DNA from 3 places in the Streptomyces sp. NBC_00386 genome. Region 1 is predicted to be linked to each of the others. Evidence: riboswitches for the same ligand, from Rfam matches in the RefSeq annotation. Region 1 holds a riboswitch; each other region holds the start of a gene.
What was found. Region 1 has a riboswitch for cyclic di-AMP ahead of OG780_RS07070 (M23 family metallopeptidase). Riboswitches for the same ligand answer to the same signal wherever they lie in the genome.
Positions count from the first base shown of each region.

Region 1 (7,677 bases):
GCGGAGGGCGTGGCCGCCGGCGAGTTCCACTGCCCGGACCCCACGAGCGCGGCCCTCAGGCTCACGGCGCTGCTGGACGGACTGGCGGTCCAGATGACGGCGTACTCCGGAGCGGTGTCACGGGCGCGGACCCAGGAATGGGCGGACGAGGCACTCGCCCGCGAACTTGGCCTGGAACGCGAGGCGTTGATGGCGGCGGTCCGCTAGGGCCTGGTCCCCGGTCCCGGCCCCGTACCGCGCTTCGCCCACTCCCCGGCGTGGACCGCCGTGCGGGCGGTCGTCCCGGATCCCGCCGGGAGCGACCGGTACTCCTGATCCGCACCCCGCCCGGGGCGCCGCGGCCAACGGGACCGGGCCGGGCCGGTCGGGCGCCGGTGTACCGGTCCCGACCGGCCCGGCCGGCCCTGCCGACCGGGCCGGTGCCGTCTCAGGCGACCGACTCGATGCGCATCTTGATGTCGTCCGGGGAGAGGGCGCCCTTGGCCGCGACGTGATCGCCCGAGGACTCCCCGCGCAGCCGCCGTCCGATCCACGGGACGAGGTACTCGCGCGCCCACTGGATGTTGTCGCGGCGCATCTCCAGCGTGCCGCGCGGCGGGAGGGGCGGCCAGGGCTGGTCCGGGTCGGCCGGGACCTCCAGGCCGAGTACCTGTCCGGCACGGAGCGCCACCCGGGTGTGCCCCTCGGGAGAGAGGTGCAGCCGGTCGCCGTCCCAGGCCCGGCGGTCCTGGATCGTCTTCAGGGACCAGAGGTCGAGGACGGGACAGCCGTAGCGGTCCGCGATGGCACGCACATGTCCGTTGTAGGTGGCGATCTTGCCGCGCAGGTGCTTGAGCACGGGGACGCCACGCGTGTCGAAGCCGGTGGTCACCATGACGGTGCCGACGGCGGAGGTGAGGTCGATGATCGCGCGCTCGAAGCGTTCCGCGACCTCGTCGGGGTCGGTGCCGGGGCGGATGATGTCGTTGCCGCCGGCGCAGAACGACACCAGGTCCGGGCCGAGTTCCTTGGCCCTCTGGAGCTGGGACTCGACGATCTGGTCGAGCAGTTTGCCGCGCACGGCGAGGTTGGTGTAGCCGAAATCGCCTTCGGGCCTGCGGTCCGCGAGAAGTACCGCGAACCGGTCCGCCCAGCCGACGAACGCTCCGTCGGGCCCAGGGTCGCCGACGCCCTCGGTGAAGCTGTCCCCCACCGCCACGTACGACCCGATCACTGATCTGTTGTCACTCTTCGAATCGTCTGCCACATGGAGCATGATTCACCTTTTGATGTGAGCTACGCGACCGTAGGGAAGGGTTGACGGCCGGTGAGATAAGCCACTCGCCAAGCATTGGTCAACTCTGGAATAGGGCTCGCGTCAAGGATGTTGAAGCAGCGATCGCCCAGAGGCCGTTGCCGCGGGCACACCGAAGGCCGGACCCAGGGGATCGTGGGGTCCGGCCTTCGGAGATCTTCCTGCCGTCAGGAGCAGGAGGCGGGGGGGTCAGCCCACGGCGACACCGTGCGAGCGCAGGTACGCGACCGGGTCGATGTCGGAGCCGTAGTCCGGCGTGGTGCGGATCTCGAAGTGCAGGTGCGGTCCGGTCACGTTGCCCGTGGCGCCGGAGAGACCTATCTGCTGCCCCTCGGTCACGGTCTGCCCCGCCGAGACGGACAGCGACGACATGTGGGCGTACTGGGAGTACTTGCCGTCGGCGTGCTGGATGACGACCTGGTTGCCGTAGGCGCCGCCCCAGCCCGCGGAGACGACCGTGCCCGCGGCGATGGACTTGAGCGTGGTGCCGGTCGGGATCACGAAGTCCACGCCCGTGTGGTAACCGCTGGACCACATGCTGCCCGCCACCTTGTAACCCGTGCCGACGGAGCTGCTCGCGACCGGCAGGGTGTAGCCGGAAGAAGTGCCGGTGGAAGGGGTGGTGGAAGGGGTGGTGGAAGGGGTGGTGGAAGCGGTGTCGGAGGGGGCCGGGTCGGCGGCCGGGGTCGCCTGAGCGGGCTTCGCCGAGGTGGTCGTCCGGGTGGCCGAGTGCGTGGCCGAGTGGGCGGCGGCCTTCTTGCCGAGCGACAGCTTCAGACCCGGGTGGATCAGCGACGGGTCGCCGCCGATGGAGGAGCGGTTGTCGGCGTAGATCTTCTTCCAGCCGCCGCTGACGTTCTGCTCGTCGGCGATCTTCGAGAGGTAGTCGCCGGACCTCACCGCGTACGTCTTCGTCCCGGCGGCCTTGGCGGCCTTCTTCGCGGGAGCGGCGGTCGCGGCCTTCTCGACATGGTGCGCGACGGCGGTGGCCGGGGTCGCGGCGTGGGCGCCGGTGGCTCCCATCAGGGGCAGCGCGAGTGCGGCGCCACCGGTTCCGGCCACGGCGATCGAGCGGGTGAAACGCAAGGACTTGGGACGGCGGTGCTTACCCTTCGCGGGCATGACGAATTCCTCTCCGGCGCCTGCGGGGTGAGCTGTCGGGTGCGGGCTGGAGATGCCCGGCCACGCTGCTGCGCGGCTGTACCCCTAGCCTGTTCCGGAAAAGAACCGGATCAGGCGCGGAACCTGTGGGTCCCCCGCTCCTGCCGTGTACGGGTGAGTGTGCGGATTCCGGGCGGCGGCAGGATTGGGCGTCCGTCCGGATTGAGGCAGAACGTAAGCGACATGAGAGCGCGTCGACAACTATGTGCGGTTTCTGTGCGCTCGCCGTTCTTGATCCATGCGGAAACCGCCGTCACCCTCCGTGGAGTGACGATCTTCCCGACCTCTCAACCCACCTGAAAATCCAGGCAGGTTGAGTAATGAGGACGGCAACGCATCGTCACGAATATGACGCTCCTCACGCGACTCGCCCCAGGATGCCCTATTCCAGGGCCAGTTGCCATGAAGGTGCTTATTCGGACAGAACAGACAGATGCTGCACGGACGGATATCCGGCACATCCGGACCCCCGCTCGGAATGGCACACAAAACGACGCTCGCGAATGCCTCGTATCGCGTCAATTGCCCCACGGGGCCGATGCGGCCAGAGGCGCGCGGCCGATCCATCACAAGAATCGAATGCATATTCGACATCAGATGTCGCGATGTGCCGCTTCCAGGGCGTTCCGTCCGGAAGGCATCGGCTGTGGACAACTCATTGCCCGAGGAACCCATGTCGTATCGTCGGGAGCGCGAGCCGGTACAACTGCCGACGAGCGGCGCCGAGTCCAGCACGGCGACGCCGGCGGCCGAATGGGAGGAGCCCCCGTGACGCAGCAGGTCCCGTCGACCGAGCCCGAGCTCGGCGGAGTGCGCAACTTCCGCGACGTGGGCGGACTGCCCACCGCGGACGGCCGGCGAGTGCGTTATGGGCACCTGTTCCGCAGCGGCCACCTCGCCCACGCCACGGAGGAGGACGCCGCGTTCCTCGCCTCTCTGGGTCTCCACACGATCTTCGACTTCCGTAATGCCGCGGACCAGAGACTGGAGGGCCCGGACGTCGAACTGCCGGGCGTGCGGAACGTGAACCTCCCGCTGAGCGACCCGGCGGACGGCAGCGAGTTCTGGAAGATGGTCCGCGACGGCGATCTCGACCAGCTGCGCGCGATCCTCGGCGACGGCAAGGGCGAGAACCGGATGATCAACTCCTACCGCACGATCATCAAGGAGCGCACGGCCGAGCACTCCCAGGTGCTGCACGCCCTGGCCGACGACAGCGTGCCCGCGCTGATGCACTGCGCGGCGGGCAAGGACCGTGCCGGGCTGTCCGTCGCGGTCACCCTGCTCGCCCTCGGTGTCGAGCGCGAGGCGATCGTGGCCGACTACCTGGAGTCGAACGCCACGCACCGCCGTTACAAGGTGCACCGCAACGGCTCCTCGGCCGGTGCCTACTCCCCCGAGGTGATGGAACTGCTCAGCCCGCTGTTCGACGCGCGCGCCGCGTACCTGACAGCCGCCTTCGAGACGATCGAGGAGACCTGGGGCAGCGTCGAGGTCTATCTGGAGCAGGGCCTGGGACTGACGCCGGAGCTGCGGGAGCGCCTGCGCGGGCGGCTCCTGGACTGAGCCGCCCGCCGGGACCGGGCTCCCTACTGGTTCTGCGCACCCAGCGTGAAGAGCAGGTAGATGAAGGCCGCGAACAGGTGGCCGACGGCGACATAGATGATCAGCCGCACCCACAGGGCGCGCGGGAACCTGTCCTCCATGGAGCGGCGGCGTTCTGTGGGTTCGGTCATGACGTCTCTCCCGAGGTGGGGTGGCCCGTCGCCGGGCCGAGGCACAGCGCGGCGACGGGGCTCTGCAGCAGGGTGTGTACGAAGAGGAGCTCGGCTCCGTCGCGCTCGACGGCGGCGATGCGGTGCGGGGTCAGCGAGTCGAAGTGGGCGCTGTCCCCCGGCGCGAGGACGTACGCGGTGTCCCCGAGGCGCAGACTGAGCCGCCCCCGGAGCACGTACAGCCACTCCTCGCCCGGGTGGACGCGCACGATGTCGCCCTGCGAACCGTAGGGGACGTGCACGCGCAGTGCCTGCATGCCGCGGCCCGCGGAGCCCGCCTGCCAGTAGGTCCAGCCCCCGGCCGGGGCCGGTTCCATGTCGGCGGCCCGTACGATCGCGTCACGGTCGGGGACCGCCTCGCCGAGCAGTTCCGAGACCGTCGTACCGTAGACACGGGCCAGCGTGAGCAGCATCGGCAACGAGGGCTGGCGCTGCCCGGTCTCCAGCCGGGAGAGATGGGCGGGCGAGAGTCCGGCCGCGCGGGCGGCTGCCTCCAGCGTGAGGGAGGCGCTGCGGCGCAGGGCGCGGAGCCGGGGCGCCACGGCGTGCAGCTCGGCGGACGGCTCGTCGGCCGCCCCTGTGTCGGCAGGGCTCATAGGACCATTGAGCCAAACAATTACCTCTGGGGCAATTTTCTTGCCCCAGAGGCAAAGAGCCCGGCCGCACCCACACCGCCTCCACGGCGACCGCCGGTGCAGCCGGGTCTCAGCGGTTCGCCACCGCCTGCTTCACCAGCGTCTTCCCGAAGTCCCACATCAGCCCGCCGCCGTTGTGCGCGTCCTCCATCACCGCGGTGAAGGCCTCCACGAACCGGTCGACATCCCGCTCGTCGATGACCAGCGGCGGGATCAGCTTGATCACCTCAAGGTGGTCGCCGGAGACCTGGGTGAGGATGTGGTGCCGCTGGAGCAGCGGCACGACGACCATCTGCGCGAACAGACCCTTGCGCGCGGCCTGCAGCATGCTCCAGCGGCCGCGCAGCTTGAGCGACGCGGGCCGGCCGAACTCGATGCCGATCATCAGACCCCGCCCGCGCACCTCGCTGAGCAGCTCGTAGCGGTCGACCAGGGCTGCCAGCCGGGACTTCAGGAGTTCCCCGGTGATCCGTGCGTGGGCGACGATCTGCTCGTTCTCCATCACGGAGAGCACCGCGAGCCCCGCCGCCATGGCCTGTGCGTTGGAACCGAAGCTCGCCGAGTGCACGAGGACCCGGTCCATGGAGGAGTAGACCTTCTTGAAGATCCAGTCCTTTCCGAGGGTCGCGCCGACCGGCACGTAGCCGCCGGAGAGCGCCTTGGCGACACACACCAGGTCCGGTTCGACGCCCTCCTCCTGCTGGTAGGCGTAGAAGTCCCCGGTCCGGCCGAGGCCGGTCTGCACCTCGTCCGCGATGAGCAGTGCCTTGTGCCGGTGCAGCAGTTCCTGGGCGGCTCGCAGGTATCCGGGCGGGGACTCGTGGACGCCCTTCCCCTGGATCGGCTCCACGATGAGCGCGGCGACGTCGCCCTTCTTCAACTCCCTTGCCAGGGCGTCCAGATCACCGAGCGGGACGGCCGTGTCGGGCAGCAGCGGTGCGAAGCCGTCGCGGAAGCCGTCCTCGCCGTTCACGGACAGGGAGCCGGTGGTCAGCCCGTGGAAGGCGTGCGCGCAGTACAGGATCCGCGGTCGGCCGGTGGCGTACCGGGCGAACTTCAGCGCGGTCTCGACCGCCTCCGTACCGCTGTTGCCGAAGAACACCCGGTCCAGGTGCGGGCTGTGGGTGAGCAGCCGCTCCGCGAGCAGGCCCGGCAGCGGCTGGCAGTCGAAGCGGGTGAGGTCGGCGAGCGAGGCGTCCAGGACGTCGTGCAACGCCTGCCGGACGACGGGGTGATGGCGGCCGAGGCCCATCACCCCGAACCCGGCGAGCATGTCCAGGTAGTCGTTGCCGTCGGCGTCCCAGAAGTGCGCGCCCTCGGCCCGCTCGTAGACCTTGTCGAAGCCGATGGTGTGCAGCATGCGCGGGAGCTGGTGGTTCAGGTACTTCGTGTGCAGTTCGTAGCGCTCGGCTCCGCGCTCGGCGAGGAGCGCTCCGAGGTCGAACTCCCCCTTCTGGGCAGGGTCGGTCATTCCTGTTTCTCCTTGGACGACTCTTCCTCGGCCGGCCGGTCGGCGGGCTCGATCGGCTCGTACGCGGCCTTGGCCCGCTCGTCCCTGATGGCCAGCCCGGCGCTGATCCGTCCGGCGATCTCCACGGGCGTGAGCCCGATGTCGGCGAGCACCTCGGACCGCTTGGCGTGCGCGAGGAACTGCTCGGGGATGCCGAACCGTCTTACGGGCACGTCGACTTCGGCGTCCCCGAGGGCCAGCGAGACGGCGGCGCCGACTCCCGAGGCCCTGCTGTTGTCCTCGACGACGGCGACGAGCCGGTGTTCGGCGGCGAGGTGGGGCAGCGCCGGGTCGACGGGCTTGACCCAGCGCGGGTCGACGACGGTGCAGCCGATGCCGCGGGCCTGAAGCAGGTCGGCGGTCTGGAGACAGACCTGGGCCATGACGCCGACCGCGACGAGCAGGACCTCCGGGCGCTCGCCCCGGTGCAGGACGTCGAGCCCGCCCACATGGTCCACCGCGGGGATCACCGGACCGACGGACTCCTTCGGGAAGCGGATCAGGGTCGGCGCGTCGTCCACGGCGACCGCCTCCCGGAGCTGGGCCTTCAACTGGTCGGCGTCGCGCGGAGCGGCGATCCTGAGGCCGGGCACGACCTGGAGGATCGACATGTCCCACATGCCGTTGTGCGAGGCGCCGTCGACGCCGGTGACCCCGGCCCGGTCGAGGACGAAGGTCACACCGCAGCGGTGCAGCGCGACGTCCATGAGGAGTTGATCGAAGGCCCGGTTGAGGAAGGTCGCGTACACGGCGACGACGGGATGCAGACCGCCGGTCGCGAGTCCGGCCGCGGACACCGTGGCGTGCTGCTCGGCGATGCCGACGTCCCACACCCGGTCGGGGAACCGCTCGGCGAACTTCCCGAGCCCGACCGGATGCAGCATGGCCGCCGTGATGGCCACGACGTCCGCCCGCTCCTCACCGATCCTGACGATCTCCTCGCCGAACACGGAGGTCCAGGAGGGGCCGTTGGACGGGGCGAGGGGCTCGCAGGTGAGCGGGTCCATCACGCCGACCGTGTGGAAGTGGTCCTCCTCGTGCGCGAGCGCGGGTTCGTAGCCGCGCCCCTTCTCCGTCAGGCAGTGGACGAGGACGGGTCCGTGGAAGCGTTTGGCCCGGCGCAGCGCGGACTCGACGGCCCCCACGTCGTGACCGTCGATCGGGCCGACGTACTTGAGCCCGAGGTCCTCGAACATGCCCTGCGGCGCGAAGGCGTCCTTGAAGCCCTTCTTGGCGCCGTGCAGCGACTCGTAGATCGTGTTGCCGACGAGGGGGGTGCGCAGCAGGACGCTCTTGCCCCAG
Region 1 covers NZ_CP107950.1:1,640,224-1,647,900, forward strand. The annotation lists gene OG780_RS07060 (TetR/AcrR family transcriptional regulator) at 1-207, shown strand, start outside; gene OG780_RS07065 (SGNH/GDSL hydrolase family protein) at 428-1,213, opposite strand; gene OG780_RS07070 (M23 family metallopeptidase) at 1,484-2,416, opposite strand; cyclic di-AMP (ydaO/yuaA leader) riboswitch at 2,421-2,582, opposite strand; gene OG780_RS07075 (tyrosine-protein phosphatase) at 3,224-4,021, shown strand; gene OG780_RS07080 (DUF6126 family protein) at 4,045-4,161, opposite strand; gene OG780_RS07085 (helix-turn-helix domain-containing protein) at 4,188-4,826, opposite strand; gene OG780_RS07090 (aspartate aminotransferase family protein) at 4,936-6,336, opposite strand; gene dxs (1-deoxy-D-xylulose-5-phosphate synthase) at 6,333-7,677, opposite strand, start outside.

Region 2 (7,677 bases), 4.0 Mb from region 1:
GCCTCCGCGTACGCGCGGCAGGCGGCGAAGGTCCGCTCCAGCGCCTCGGGGGCGAGCCGGCCGGTGCGGTCGACGCCCTGGCCCAGCCGGACGATGGTCATCCGCCGGTCCAGGTCGGCGAGTTCGCCCGTCCGCGGGTCCGCGTCGGCCACCAGGAGCCGGATGGAGTTCGTACCGCAGTCGACGGCGGCGACGCGGGTCACCGGCCGTCCTCGTCGGACGCGGCGGACCCACCCGGCGCGCCGGGTTCACCCGACTCGACGGGCTTGAGGCCGAAGTGGCCGGCGTCGGCACCCTCTCCGGCCGTCTCCACCTGCCACCCCTCACCGGCCGGCGGTCCGGCCTGGGTGACGCACGCGCCCTTGCGCCACCACTCGGGCAGCATCGCGATGGCCTCGTCGCCGAGCGGGTTGACGCCCGGCCCGGCGGCCAGCGAGTGCGCCACCAGGACGTGCAGGCACTTCACCCGGTCCGGCATGCCGCCCGCGCTCGGGAAGCCCTCCAGGACCTCGATGGCGTCACGGCGCGCGATGTAGTCCTCGTGGGCGGCGCGGTAGGCCGCGGCGAGCTCGGGGTCGGTGGCCAGCCGTTCGGTCATCTCCTTCATGACCCCGTTGGCCTCCAGCGTCCCGATCGCGGACGCGGCCCGCGGGCACGTCAGGTAGTACGTGGTCGGGAACGGCGTCCCGTCGGGGAGGCGGGGCGCCGTCTCCACCACGTCCGGCTGGCCGCAGGGGCAGCGGTGCACGATCGCGCGCAGCCCGCGCGGCGGCCGTCCGAGCTGCTGCTTGAAGGCCTCGACGTCGGCGTCGGTGGGCTCGGTGCGCGGGGTGGTGGGCGGTGGCGTTTCCATGCCGTGAGTCACGTGTCTTTCTGGTCAGTTCATGGGGCGTCAGCGGTCGGCGGCGTCGGATTTGTCCACGCCGTCCCACACATTGGTGTACCAGGGGCGGTCGGCGGCGCCCCGCTCGGCACGGGACTGCTTCGCGGCGTCCGGGTCGATCACGACGTACCCGGTCTCGCCCGGCATCACATAGTGCAGCCGCTGCCGGATCTGCTGCTTGGCGTACGCGTCGTCCTGCCAGCGTGCCTTGAGGTCGCGCAGCTGCTCGACCCGTTGCCGGGCCTGCTCCCGCTGCCGCTCCACGTCGCCGATCTGGGCGCGCTGGGAGACGTACTGCCGCATCGGGTAGGCGAGGGCGACGATCAGGGAGCACAGGACCATGGCGAGCAGCGCGGCCCGGCCGGTCAGCCGGGAGCGGCGCGCCTGCCGCTTGGTCTGGGAGCGGTAGACCCTGGCCGCCGTCTGCTCGCCGAGCAGCTTCAGCCTGGTCGAGGTGGAGAACCGGTCCCGGTCCTTCACGGCCATGAGTCCCGCCTCCCCAGTACCGGCCCGCCGTGCGGGCCCGTCACGTGCGTACGTCCCCGCACACGGTACGGGACCGGGTACGGGGACGTACGGAGGACGCTGCCTGAGCCGTGCGGGGCTCAGCCCTTGAAGCGCGGGAAGGCGCTGCGGCCGGCGTAGACCGCGGCGTCGTCGAGGATCTCCTCGATGCGCAGGAGCTGGTTGTACTTGGCGACACGGTCCGAGCGGGCCGGGGCGCCGGTCTTGATCTGACCGCAGTTCACGGCGACCGCGAGGTCGGCGATGGTGACGTCCTCGGTCTCGCCGGAGCGGTGGGACATCATGCACTTGAAGCCGTTGCGCTGGGCCAGCTCGACGGCGTCCAGGGTCTCGGTCAGCGAGCCGATCTGGTTGACCTTGACGAGCAGGGCGTTGGCGGAGCCCTCCTCGATGCCGCGGGCCAGGCGCTCCGGGTTGGTGACGAAGAGGTCGTCGCCGACGATCTGGACCTTGTCGCCCAGCTGGTCGGTGATGATCTTCCAGCCGTCCCAGTCGTCCTCGAACAGCGGGTCCTCGATGGAGACGAGCGGGTACGCCGCGACGAGCTCGGCGTAGTACTCGGTCATCTCGGCGGCGGAGCGCTCCTTGCCCTCGAAGGTGTAGACGCCGTCCTTGTAGAACTCGGAGGCGGCGACGTCGAGGGCGAGGGCGATCTGCTCGCCGGGGGTGTAGCCGGCCTCCTTGATGGCCTCGAGGATGAGGTCGAGGGCGGCGCGGTTCGACTCCAGGTTCGGGGCGAAGCCGCCCTCGTCGCCGAGGCCGGTGGACAGGCCCTTGGTCTTCAGCACCTTCTTGAGGGTGTGGTAGACCTCGGCGCCCCAGCGCAGGGCCTCGGAGAAGGACTCCGCGCCGATCGGGGCGATCATGAACTCCTGGATGTCCACGTTCGAGTCGGCGTGCGACCCGCCGTTCAGGATGTTCATCATCGGAACGGGCAGCAGGTGCGCGTTCGGGCCGCCCAGGTAGCGGAAGAGCGGCAGGTCGGACGCCTCGGAGGCGGCGTGCGCGACGGCGAGCGAGACGCCGAGGATGGCGTTGGCGCCGAGCGAGCCCTTGTTGTCGGTGGCGTCCAGGTCGAACATGGCCTGGTCGATCAGGCGCTGCTCGGTGGCGTCGTAGCCGACGAGCTCCGGGCCGATCTGCTCGATGACGGCGAGGACGGCCTTCTCGACACCCTTGCCGTGGTAGCGGTTGGGGTCACCGTCGCGAAGCTCGATGGCCTCGAAGGCTCCGGTGGAGGCGCCGGACGGAACGGCGGCACGACCCGTGCTGCCGTCGTCGAGGCCGACCTCGACCTCGACCGTGGGGTTGCCTCGGGAGTCCAGGATTTCCCGGGCTACGACGACGTCGATGGACGGCACGAGCATCTCCTTATTGGGATGTGACGCGGGTAAGCAGGACTTGGCAGCCCTGCGGGATGAGCCTAACCGGCTCACGGGGATCGGCCAGCCGATCGACCACCCCTTGAGCGGAACTGAGCGTACATATTGTTCCTGAACGGAACAAAAAAAGAAATGAAAAACCCCGCTCCGGCGCGTGCGGGGGAACACGCACCGGAGCGGGGAGCCCGTGGGGACGGGGACCCTCACCGGGCCTTTCCCAAAAAGGCCCGGTTCGGGAGGGGAGCTGTCGTCCGGCTCGGACGCGGGCCGGAATCCGGCCCGGAAGACACCCGCGCGCCGTCCGAGAGGTGGCCGCCCTCCGCCGAAGGCGACCACACGGCACCGGCGCGCCGCGGTACTCAGCGCAGGTGCAGCTGCTGGCCCGGGTAGATGAAGTCGGCGTCGGCGACGATGTCCTTGTTCAGCTTGAACAGCTTCTGCCAGCCGCCCTTGACGTGCTTCTTCTCGGCGATCGAGCTGAGGGTGTCGCCCTTGACGACCTTGTACTCGCCGTCGCCCTTCTTGACCTTCTTGCCGGTCGGGGTGGTGACGGTCTTCTGGACGGCGGGGCGCTCCGCGGAACGGGAGGCGGGCTGCTCCGTCGTACGGGTGGTGGTGCCCTGCGAGGCGCCCGACGAGGAGGAGCCGGAGGGGGTCGACGGGGTCGAGGTGTCACCGCCGTACGCGGCGCTCGACAGGCCCACGCCGCAGGTCGGCCAGGCACCCTTGCCCTGTCCGGCGAGGACCTTCTCGCCGATGGCGATCTGCTGCGACTTCGACGCCTGGTCGGCGGTCGAGGCGTAGGCGGTGCCGCCGTACGCGGCCCAGGTGGAGGACGAGAACTGGAGTCCGCCGTAGTAGCCGTTGCCGGTGTTGATCGACCAGTTGCCGCCGGCCTCGCACTGGGCGACGGCGTCCCACTCGGAGGCGGTGGCGGCGGAGGCGCTGCCGGCCGCCATCAGCGGAGCGGCGATGGCGACACCGGTGACACCGGCGAGCGTGGCGACGCGGGTGGCCTTGTTCGGGCGGCGGTGCTTGCCCTTGCTGGAGAACAGCATGGAGAGATCCCCTCACCGACGCCTGCGAGGTGAGCTGTCGGGTTCGGGCCGGTTGAGTTGCCCGGCCGCGCGCCTTCGGTCCCGTCTCCAGGACGTCCGACACGCGGCTTAACCCCAAGCCGTTCCGGGTGTCTCTCAACTCCCGGACGCGGCGCTTACCTTGGGTCCCCCGCTCCTGCCTACGGCGCATGACGCGACGACTGTTCCCGTACGGCCGCTGGCAGGATTCGGCGTTGCGACCGTCGGGGCCCGCTGTGGCGAGCAGTCACGACCGTAAGCAGTCGATCGGCGGAAATTCAAAGACGATCAGGGCTTCTGAGACCCATGTCTCACTTGCACCAAATGGGACATTCCCCAGCGAACCAGGACGTGAACTCCCGCTAGTTTTGCACCGTTTCGACAGTGTCCGCAATGCTCCGACCAGGTACGACGAGGCCGGGACCGCCGTCGGTCGCCGCCGCATCGGCGGTGGGCAGGTCGGCCCATCCGCCTTCGAGGCCCAGCTCGTCGGAAACCTTCCAGAGGTTGTCGATGACGTCCGCGACGTACGCGGTGTCGCTCGAGGCGCTCGCGGCATGCCGCCCGGCAGTGCTGTCGGCGCTGCCGCCGGTCGCGCTCTGCGCGGCGTCCCCGCCACGGTGCCGCCCGGTGCCGGTGCTCGGGGCGTCGGAGGGGCTCGAAGAAGCGTCCTTCTGCCCGGACTTGGCTGATTCGTCACCCTTGCCGGTCGCCGCGCCCGAGTCGTCGGAGCTCTGCGAGGCGCTGGGCTCCGCGGTGCTGCCGGTCGCGTCCGCGGAGTCACCCGAACCGGACGAAGCGGAAGAACCATCCGAAGGTGACGTACTGGGCGACGTCGCCAGGCCGGACGAAACGTACGAACCGGACTCGTCCTCGTCGTTCGAGGCATCGCCGGCCACGCCCGTGTCGACGCTGACGCCGGCCGCGTCCTTGCTGAGACCCGAGAGCGGCCCACAGGTCGGCCAGGCCGCGAGGCCCTTGTCGGCGAGCACCTTCTCGGCGACGGCTATCTGCTGCGAGCGGCTGGCCTGGTCGGCCCTCGGGGCGTAGTCGAGGCCGCCGTGCGCCTCCCAGTTCTCCTGGTCGAGCTGAAGGCCGCCGTAGTACCCGTTGCTCTGGTCGGCGCTCCACGCGCCACCGCTCTCGCACTGCGCCACCCGGTCCCAGGTGTTCCCGTCGGCCGCGCTCGCGCTCGCCGCGGCGAGCAGCGGGATGACGATCGCCGATCCGGTCACCCCTGCGGCGACCATGAGTGCCGGGGCCTGACGAGGGCGACGGTGACGGCCGTTCCCGGAGAGCATACGAAGGCCTTTCGAGTGACAGCAGGGAGTACCGCGGCCCCTGTGAACCAAGAAGCGCAGGCGCCGCGTTGATGGGTGAAGGTAGTCGCACTCGAACGCTGGTTACAAGTCGATGCAGTACAGATCACGCGAAGATCACAGATTTGATGGAGCATCATGTTCCGCTAGCCGCAAGGGCACTCTTTCCGGTATGCGGAAGAACCCCTTCGACGGGGATGCCGAAGGGTCACCGATGGACCGGTCCAGGCCTATTTGACCGGGGTGAACTCCACAGGAAGCGTGCGCAATCCACGCATAATGAGACCTCCACGCCAGCGCAAATCAGACGATTCTCCGGCGAGTTGGATGTCGGGCAGGCGGCCGAGGAGCGTACCGAGCGCGGTCTGCCCCTCCAGTCGGGCGAGCGGCGCGCCCAGGCAGTAGTGGATGCCGTGGCCGTAGCCCAAGTGCTGAAGGTCACGTCGCGCGAGATCCAGCGTGTCCGGCTGTTCGAAACGTTCGGGGTCACGGTCGGCGGCCGCGAGCACCACGAGCACGGGATCACCGGCCGCGATGTCCTGCCCGCCGATCCGCACGGCCTCGGTCGCGAACCGCCAGGTGGCCAGTTCCACGGGCCCGTCGTAGCGCAGGAGTTCCTCGACACCCGTCTCGAGCAGCCCGCTCTCCCCGGCCGCGAGGGAGGCCTGGAGACGCGCCCGCTGCCCGGGGTGGGTGAGCAGGGCGTGCATCCCGTTCCCGATGAGATTGACCGTGGTCTCGAACCCGGCGAAGAGCAGGATGAAGGCCATGGCTGCGGCCTCGTTCTCGGTGAGGTGCTCGCCGTGGTCGGAGGCGCGGATGAGCCCGGAGATGAGGTCCTCGCCCGGTGCGGGCTCCGCTGTCAGCGCCTCGCGCTTGCGGTGGATGAGCTCGGCGAGATACCCGCGCATCTTCTTCACGGACCGGGCGACCCCGCCTCTGGGCCCGCCGCCGTGCCGGATCATCATGCCCGCCCAGTCCCGGAAGTCGTCCTGGTCCTCGCGCGGGACGCCGAGCAGGTCGCAGATGGCGTAGATGGGGAGCGGGAAGGCGAACTCGTGGATGAGGTCCGCGGAGCCCCTGGCCGCGAACCCGGCGATGAGCTGATCCGTCAGCTCCTGCACCCGCGGGGCGAATTCGGCCACGCGCCGCGGCGTGAACGCCTTGCTGACGAGCCGCCGCAGCCGGGTGTGGTCCGGCGGGTCGATGTTCAGCAAATGCGTCATGAGCTCGGCCTTGCGCTCCCCGGGAATCCCGGTCCGGCCCTTCGCGTGCGCGGGCTCGTCGTGGTGCGCGGGATTCTTGGACAGCCGCTGGTCGGCGAGCGTCTGTTTGGCGTCGGCGTACCGCGTGACGAGCCAGGCCTCCACCCCGCTGGGCAGCCGCGTGCGGTGCACGGGCGCGTTCTCCCTGAGCCAGGCGTACGCCGGGTAGGGGTCGGTGGCGAACTCCCAGGTGAAGAGTTCGGGGGCGGGGCTGGCGGAGGCTTCGTACTCGGTCACTCCTCGACCGTATCCGCAGGGGGCGGCGTCCCCCGGCCGCCCGGCGATCGGGCGCCACCCGTCGCGCGCGGCGGCGGCCGGAGCCTCTCCCGCCCGGTTCGCCCCGGACCGTCCGGACATGGCCGGCTGTTTGACCTCGACGCCCGGCACGTTCCTACTTTCCTGCCGTGGACCCCGAAATACTCAGATCCAGCTTCGCGGTCGTGGAACGACGGGCCGAGTTCGCGGTCAAGTACTTCTACTCGCACCTCTTCCGCCACAACCCGCAGCTCCGCGCGCTGTTCCCTGCGGACCTCGCCCGGGACATGGAACGGCAGCGGGACCGGCTCTTCGCGGCGCTCACCTTCGTCATGGACAGGCTGGAGGATCCGGACCTGCCCCGGTACTTACGGAGTCTGGGCCGCGACCACCGCAAGTACCTGACCCGGCCCGGGCACTACGCGGCCGTGGGGGAGAGTCTGATCGCCGCGTTCGCGGTCGTCGCGGGCTCGGCCTGGAACGCCGAGACCGAGAAGGCCTGGACCGCCGCGTACGGGGTGATCGCCCAGTGCATGCTGGAGGGCGCCGGGGAGGCCCGGCACCACGGCGAGCCGCTCTGGTGGGACGCCGAGGTCGTCTCCCGCACCCGGCACGGCGACGGCCTCGCCGTCCTCACCCTGCGGCCACGGCAACGGCTCACCTACTCCCCCGGTCAGTACGTCAGTGTCTGCGTGCCCCATCTGCCTCGTGTCTGGCGCCCCTACTCCCTCGCCAACGCGCCGCGCGCCGACCGCACCGTCGACCTGCACGTCAGCCGCGTCGAGGGCGGCACGCTCTCCACCGCTCTCGTCCGGCGGACCCGGGTGGGCGACGTACTGCGGCTGGGCCCGCCCGGCGGCGGCCTCACCCTGCGGACGCCCGCCGACCGGCCCCTCACCCTCATCGCGGCCGGCACGGGCTGGGCACCGGTGAAGGCCCTGCTGGAACAGCTCGAACCCGCCCACGAGGCCC
Region 2 covers NZ_CP107950.1:5,639,585-5,647,261, reverse strand. The annotation lists gene OG780_RS24910 (Ppx/GppA phosphatase family protein) at 1-203, opposite strand, end outside; gene OG780_RS24905 (DUF501 domain-containing protein) at 200-853, opposite strand; gene OG780_RS24900 (FtsB family cell division protein) at 893-1,369, opposite strand; gene eno (phosphopyruvate hydratase) at 1,489-2,769, opposite strand; gene OG780_RS24890 (transglycosylase family protein) at 3,150-3,848, opposite strand; cyclic di-AMP (ydaO/yuaA leader) riboswitch at 3,853-4,045, opposite strand; gene OG780_RS24885 (transglycosylase family protein) at 4,229-5,116, opposite strand; gene OG780_RS24880 (cytochrome P450 family protein) at 5,416-6,687, opposite strand; gene OG780_RS24875 (globin domain-containing protein) at 6,855-7,677, shown strand, end outside.
Region 2: it holds a riboswitch for cyclic di-AMP, as region 1 does, so the genes downstream of both, OG780_RS24890 (transglycosylase family protein) here and OG780_RS07070 (M23 family metallopeptidase) in region 1, are expected to answer to the same signal.

Region 3 (7,677 bases), 3.4 Mb from region 1:
CCGCCGCCACCGTCTACAGCAGCCTGGAGCCGTGCGCCCACCGCGCCTCCCGGCCCGCGCCGTGCGCCCGGCTCATCCTGGACGCCGGTGTGCGACGGGTCGTCACCGCCTGGCGTGAGCCCGACACGTTCGTCAGGGACGCCGACGGGAACGGGCTCCTCGCCGCCGCGGGCGCCCAGGTCGCCGTCCTGCCCGAGTACGCGGACCGCGCCAAGGCCCCCAACCGGCATCTGGCGGCCGGGTAGAAGCCGGGGAGAAGCAGGGTGCCGACGCCGCTGGAGGGGTGCGTTTAAACGGGTGTGCTTCGGGTCCCGCGGATGGCGTACACTGGTTTCAACGACGCGGGGTGGAGCAGCTCGGTAGCTCGCTGGGCTCATAACCCAGAGGTCGCAGGTTCAAATCCTGTCCCCGCTACTCAAGGCCAAGGGCCGGAACTCGGATTTACGAGTTCCGGCCCTTGGTGTTTGCCTCCACAGCTTCCGCCGGCCGCTCCGGGCTCCTTTCCGGCTTTCTTCCGGCTTCCTCCGCCGCCTCTCGGCTGCTTTCGCCTTCTTCCGGCCGTGGTTCTCCGGCGCCGGTCCCGGTTCGCGCGGTTCTCCGGGCCGGCCCCGGTTCGCTCCGGCAGGCGGTGTCCTCCCCCGGTCGGGCCACACCGGTCGCCCGCCGCCCCCGTACCGGGTCTTCTGGACGGGTGGCGGGGCAGCCGGCAGGTGAGTGGCGGACCGGACAGCCCCGTGACCGGGCGGACCGGCTGTCCCGCGGTGTCCGCGGGTCCGGGAGCGTCCCGCCGCCCGGTCCGGCGGCGGGAGCGGAGCCGCGCGGGATCGTGTACGCACGCGCCTTCGTCCGGATCCTGCCCGTGCTGTTCGTCGCCGCCGGGGTCGTCTACGACTACCTCACCCCGTCGGAATTCACCGCGACCCCCCTGTTCGCGGCCGCGCCCCTGGTCGCCGCACCCCTCCATTCGCTGCGCGGAACCGTCCTCGCCGGTGTCCTCGCCGTCGGCGCCGTGCTCATCACCCACCTTGTCCTCGGCATCGTCCTTCAGGTCGACGCGGTCACCGAGGTGGTCACCGTGGCGATGGCCGCGGTCCTCGCCGTCCTCATCAACACAGTCGTCCGGCGCGGCGACGAACGGCTCGCCTCCGTCCGGGAGATCGCCGAGTTCGCACAGCGTGCCGTGCTGCCCGAGCCCGAGGCGCGGATCGCCGGACTGGAGGTCGCGGCCCGGTACGAGGCGGCGCAGGAGGACGCGTTCATCGGCGGTGACCTGTACGCCGTGCAGGACTCCCCGCACGGTGTACGGCTGGTCGTCGGGGACGTACGGGGGAAGGGGATGACCGCGGTGGCCACCGTGGCGACGGTGGTCGGGGCGTTCCGGGAGGCGGCCGAGCAGGAGGCGACCCTGGAGGGCGTCGCGGAGCGCCTGGAGCGGGCGCTGACGCGCGCGGGCACCCGGCGCGACAGCGTCGACGCGGCCGAGGGGTTCACGACCGCGGTCCTCGCCGAGATCCCGCACGGCGAGGACGTCGTACGCGTCGTCAACCGCGGCCACCCGCCGCCCCTGCTGCTGCGTCCCGACGGCACGCTCCTCACCCTCACCGCCGAGTCCTTCGCGCTGCCCCTCGGGATGAGCGAACTGGGAAGCCTGCCCGCCCCGACGGTGCGGGAGGGATTTCCGCGCGGGACGACGCTGCTGCTGCACACCGACGGACTGTCCGAGGCCCGCGACGCGCGGGGGGAGTTCTTCGATCCGGCCGCCTGGCTGGCCGGACGGGTCCTTCCCGGCCCCGACGCGCTGCTGACCGCCCTCTTCGAGGCGGCCCGCCTGCACACGGGCGGCGCGCTGACGGACGACATGGCGCTGCTCGCCGTCCGGCGCCCGTGACGGGTGCTCGCCGAGGGGAGCCGCGCGTTGTACGGGAGGTCTTTCACCCCCTGGGCGACGGCTTTTCCGGCCCCGGTCACGAGCTGTGACCGGACGGTGTCCCTCCGCGTAGCACCTGACTTACCGTCAGGGAAACCCGTGTCGACACCATGAGGTCAACTCGCCCGTTTTTCATCGCTCATGACCCCAAAGTCCTGGCCAAGAGCCGTTAATGATCAGTCGGAACAGCTTGGAATTCGGTGCCTGGGTCTATTAACGTTCGATAACGCAGCGCGGTCGTTACAGCCGTCACAAGAGGTGGCTCCGTGCGCACGCGCCGAATCCCGCAAGGGAACCGGGGAACCAACTCGTGGGGTGAATCGAGCGTATTCCGCCGTGGAAGCACGGTGGCCGTACGCGCGTAGGAGACCTTCCTGCTCCGAACCCGTCAGCTAACCCGGTAGGCGGCAAGGAAGGAAAGGAGTGCGCCCACGTGGCGTCCAACCGGCCCGCTCAGCCAACCTCGTTCACGCCGAACGAAACACACACCTTCGGCTACGGCAAGGACGAGGGACCCTGGGAGGAGTGGAATCCCACCGCGGATTCCGTCGCTCCCGTCCGCGGCCGGCACCGCACGGGCAAGCAGCGCGGCGGAGGACTCGCCCGCAGCTCCACGGTTCTCGGCGTCGGCGTCATAGCCGCCGTCGGTGCGGGTGGTATCGCCAGCGCCGCTCCGGGCAAGCCGCCCGTCTCGATCTCGCTGCCCGACCTGTCGTCGGTCACCGATTCGGCGAAGGCCCTGATCTCGGACGGCGGATCCAGCACTCCCAAGGGCTCCACGACCCCGCTCACCAACGCCGGTCTGACCACCGCCGACGCGGCCCAGGGCACCACCGACGCCGGTGAGGCGCTGCGCGACCGCATCATGCAGCAGGCCCAGTCGCAGCAGAACCAGGCCGACACCGCCACGCAGCAGGCCGCCCAGACGGCCGCCGCGAAGAAGGCCGTCGAGCTCGCCGCCAAGCAGCAGGACGAAGCCGAGGCCAAGGCCGACGCCGCGAAGGAGAAGGCGGAGGAGGCGGCCAAGGCGAAGGCCGAGCAGGAGCGCCTCGCCGAGCTCGCCAAGAGCTACTCGCTGCCGACGTCCTCGTACACGCTGACCTCGACCTTCGGCGAGGCCGGCTCCATGTGGTCCTCCGGCTACCACACCGGACTCGACTTCGCGGCGCCCACCGGCACGCTCATCAAGGCGATCCACAGCGGCACCATCACCGAGGCCGGCTGGGCCGGATCGTACGGCTACCGCACGATCCTCACCCTCGACGACGGTACGGAGCTCTGGTTCTGCCACCAGTCGTCCATCAGCGTCAGCGTGGGCCAGAAGGTCGCCACGGGTGATGTCATCGGGCGAGTGGGCGCGACGGGCAATGTCACCGGACCGCACCTGCACCTCGAAGTGCACCCCGGCGGCGCCGCCACCGGCATCGACCCGATGGCGTGGCTCCAGAGCAAGGGCCTCAACCCCTGATTTCCGATCTCCGGCAGCCCTGACGTCAACCCCCCCGACGTCAGGGCTGTCGGTCGTCCGGGCGCGGACGACGGCGCGCCGGGCCCGGTGATTGCGGAATACATCCGTCCGGGGCGGGTGTTGAGCCCGTACATGACTTCTCTTCGCAAGCTCGGTTCGTCCGACCTCGAGGTCTTCCCGCTCTCCCTCGGGGGCAACGTCTTCGGCTGGACGGCCGACGAGACCCGGTCCTTCGCCGTGCTCGACGCCTACGCGGCCGCCGGCGGCAACTTCCTCGACACGGCCGACTCCTACTCCGCCTGGATCGAGGGCAACGAGGGCGGCGAGTCCGAGACCATCATCGGCAAGTGGCTGAGGACCCGCGGCAACCGCGAGGACATCGTGGTCGCCACCAAGGTCAGCCAGCACCCCGCGTACCCGGGTCTGTCCGGTGCCAACATCAAGGCCGCGGCCGACGCGTCGCTGCGCCGCCTGGGCACCGACCACATCGACCTCTACTACACGCACTTCGACAAGCCGGACGTGCCGGTCGAAGAGATCATCGGCGCCCTCGACGAGCTGGTGACGGCCGGCAAGGTGCGGCACATAGCCGCTTCCAACATCTCTCCGGAGCGGCTGCGGGAGTCCCTGGAGTTCTCCGACCGCGAGGGCCTCGCGCGGTACGTCGCGCTCCAGCCGCACTACAACCTCGTCTCGCGCGACACCTACGAGGGCTCCCTGCTGGAGGTCGCCTCCCGGGCCGGTCTGGCCGCCGTCCCGTACTTCGCGCTCGCCTCCGGTTTCCTCACCGGCAAGTACCGCCCCGGCACGACGGTCGACTCGGCCCGGGCCGCGGGCGCGGCCAAGCACCTCGACACGGAACGCGGGCCGCTGGTCCTCGCCGCCCTCGACGAGATCGCCGCGGCCCACGGCGTCGCCGTCCCGACGGTCGCCCTCGCCTGGCTGGCCGCACAGCCGACGGTCGCCGCGCCCATCGCCTCCGCCCGCACCGTGGAGCAGCTCCCGGCCCTGCTGGGGGTCGCGGACCTGGTGCTGACGGACGAGGAACTGACGCGCTTGACGCAGGCGTCGGTGTAACGGCCGTAGCGCGGGCGCGCGGACCCCGGGTCCCCACCGGTCCGTGGCGCGGGTGTGGGGGAGCGGTGGTATCCACGCCGGTCCCGGGCGACAGGCCCTAGGAGCGGTACGGGTTGTACGCGGGATACGGGACCGGCGCGGATGCCTGTGCCGGCGGGCCGTAGGGCCGGGCCGGCGGGGCGATGTAGCCGTACCCGGGGGCCGGCCAGGGCGGCGGTGCGGGCAGCGGTGCCGTGGCGCGGGCCGCGTAGGCGAGGGCCGGACGGGCGATCTCCCGGCGGCGCCACAGCTCGTCGAGCAACTCGCGCTCCCGTACGACGAAGTCGGCGCCCGCACGACCCCGGCGCCCCCGGTGGCGCAGGAACGCCAGCGAGGTCGCGTACGCCTCGTACTCCGCCACCGAGCGTTCCGCGCTCTTCCCGAAGTGGTGGCCGGCCCACTCGCGCGCGAGCTGCCGCGCCCGCATCGAGCCGAGGACCCACGGCTCGGCCGCGCCCAGCCAGCCGGCGGCGGTGTACACGGGCAGTTCGGCGCGCACGGTCCGCAGCTCGCGCTGCCGGGTCCAGACGACCAGCCAGGTCAGCAGCCCGAACACGGGCACCATGAACGCCGCGTACACACCGAAGAACCCGAACCGGCCGAAACCCGCCGAGCCGTTCCAGATCGCGTGCATGCCCATCGCGAGCAGCAGTCCGGTGAGGGGCAGCAGCACCCTGCGCGCGTGCTGGCGTTCCGCGGACAGCGCCGCGACGCCGAAGCCGATGCCGGTCAGCACGGTGAACAGCGGATGCGCGAAGGGCGACATCACCACGCGGACGAAGAACGTCGCCGCGGTGACCGAGGCGAGCCCGCTCTCCCCGCTGAGCTGGTCGGTGCCGAACGCGGTGCCGAGATAGAGGATGTTCTCGGTGAAGGCGAAGCCGGTGGCGGTGACCCCGGCGATGACGACACCGTCGACGATCCCCGTGAAGTCCCGTCTGCGGAAGAGGAAGACGAGCAGGACGGCCGCAGCCTTCGCCGACTCCTCGACGACGGGGGCTATGACGGTCGCGCCGAGCGTGTCGGCGCCGGAGGGATCCGCGGTCGTCATGGCTATCCAGCGGGTCGCGAAGCTGTTGGCGACGATCGCGATGAGCGCGGCCGCGCAGGCGCCCCAGGCGAAGGAGAAGAACAGGTTGCGCCAGGGGCCCGGTTCGACCCGGTCCAGCCACCGGAAGGCGGCTATGAGCAGCGGCACGGGGAACACGGCCAGTCCGAGGCCGACCAGGAAGCCCTCGGTCCCGGTCTGTTCGCGGACGAGGGCGAGGATCACGAGACCCGACATCGCGAGCAGCGTGATCAGCGCTCCGTACCGCACCCAACCACGCTGCCACCAGTGCGGATGTCGCAGTGCAGGTCCGGCGGGGGCGCCGGGCCGGTTCGGGTACGGCGGATGGATGGCCACGGCATTGACCCTAACGAGGGAGGGCGTGGCCCGCGACGGTAACCGGCGTCCCGGGTTCTCCCGGCGGACGCTGCGGGTGTGTGCGGGTCAGTCGCCCGGGGTGTGCTGGTCTCGATGCTGTACGCGCCGGAAGAGGAGGTCGTTCACCACATGACCCTTGTCCAGTCCCTGGCCCTCGAAACGGGTCAGCGGCCGGAACTCGGGGCGGGGCGCGAAACCGCCGTCCGGCCGGGTGTTCTCGAAGGCGGGGTGCGCGCTCAGCACTTCGAGCATCTGCTCGGCGTACGGCTCCCAGTCCGTCGCGCAGTGCACGAGCGCGCCCGGCGCGAGGCGGGTCGCGGCGAGATCCAGGAACTCGGGCTGGATCAGCCGCCGCTTGTGGTGCCGCTTCTTGGGCCAGGGGTCGGGGAAAAAGACGCGCAGGCCGTTCAGGGAGGCGGGCGGCAGCATCTCGCGCAGCAGGATGATCGCGTCCCCGTTGGCGACGCGGATGTTGGTCAGGCTGTTCCGCTCGGCGAGATTGAGCAGGTTGCCCTGCCCCGGTGTGTGCACGTCCACGGCGAGGATCCCGGTCCCCTGGTCCTCGGCCGCCATCTGCGCGGTGGCCTCGCCCATGCCGAAGCCGATCTCCAGCACGACCGGCAGGTCCGCCCCGAACAGCTCCGCGAGGTCGAGCGTCCGCCGTCCGTCGATGTCCAGACCCCACTTGGGCCACAGCCGCTGCAACGCGTCGGCCTGTCCGGTGGTCACCCGGCTCCGACGCGGCTGGAAGCTCCGGATCCGCCGCTCGAAGTGCGAGCCGGCGGGATCCGCCTGCGGACCGTCGGGGAAGCGGGGCCCGCCCTTGGCGCGGTGGTGACGCGGCGAGCCGTCCTCGGCGGAGGCGGGCCGGGTCTCTTCGGTGGAGTCGAGGAATTCAGACACAGTGGGGTCGATTTTACGGGCGCCGTGCCGCGGGGCGGTCCGTCCCGGTGGTGGGTGCGTGCAGTGGGGCGGTCCGTCCCGGTGGTGGGTGGGGCGCTCAGACCGCCGCCAGCGCCGCCAGTGCCCGGCGGGCGACCTCGCGCCCGATCGGGAGGGAGGCGGTGGCCGCCGGGGACGGCGCGTTCAGTACGTGCACGGTCCTCGGGCCCTCCTTGATCAGGAAGTCGTCCACCAGGGTGCCGTCCCGCAGGACCGCCTGGGCGCGGACACCGGCGGCGGCTGGGACCAGATCCTCCGGGGTCACCGCGGGCAGCAGCCTCCGCACCGCCTCCGTGAACGCCGACTTCGACACCGAGCGGCGCAGCTCCCCGGCTCCGTAGCGCCAGTGCCGCCGCGCTATCCGCCAGGAACCCGGCCAGGACAGGGTCCCGCCCAGTTCACGTGGCCGGACCACCTTCCATCCGTATCCCTCACGGGCGAGCGCGGGAACCGCGTTGGGGCCGATGTGGACACCGCCGTCGATGCCCCGGGTGAGATGGACGCCGAGGAACGGGAACGCGGGGTCCGGAACCGGGTACACCAGGCCCCGCACCAGCTCCGGCCGCGCCAGCGTGTAGTACTCGCCACGGAAGGGGACGATCCGCATCCCGGGGTCGTCGCCCGTGAGCCGGGCCGTCTCGTCGCAGTGCAGCCCCGCGCAGTTGACCAGCACGCGGCCGCGGACGATCGTCCCGTCGGCCGTGCGCACGGCGACGCCGAGGTGAGGCCGGCGGTCGGCGCGCACGACCTGCGCCCCGTACCGGATCTCCGCCCCGGAGGCCTCCGCGAGCCGGCGGG
Region 3 covers NZ_CP107950.1:5,050,908-5,058,584, forward strand. The annotation lists gene OG780_RS22275 (dihydrofolate reductase family protein) at 1-245, shown strand, start outside; tRNA gene OG780_RS22280 (tRNA-Met) at 341-414, shown strand; gene OG780_RS22285 (PP2C family protein-serine/threonine phosphatase) at 752-1,888, shown strand; cyclic di-AMP (ydaO/yuaA leader) riboswitch at 2,193-2,349, shown strand; gene OG780_RS22290 (M23 family metallopeptidase) at 2,361-3,395, shown strand; gene OG780_RS22295 (aldo/keto reductase) at 3,528-4,472, shown strand; gene OG780_RS22300 (PrsW family intramembrane metalloprotease) at 4,570-5,916, opposite strand; gene trmB (tRNA (guanosine(46)-N7)-methyltransferase TrmB) at 6,004-6,840, opposite strand; gene lhgO (L-2-hydroxyglutarate oxidase) at 6,938-7,677, opposite strand, start outside.
Region 3: it holds a riboswitch for cyclic di-AMP, as region 1 does, so the genes downstream of both, OG780_RS22290 (M23 family metallopeptidase) here and OG780_RS07070 (M23 family metallopeptidase) in region 1, are expected to answer to the same signal.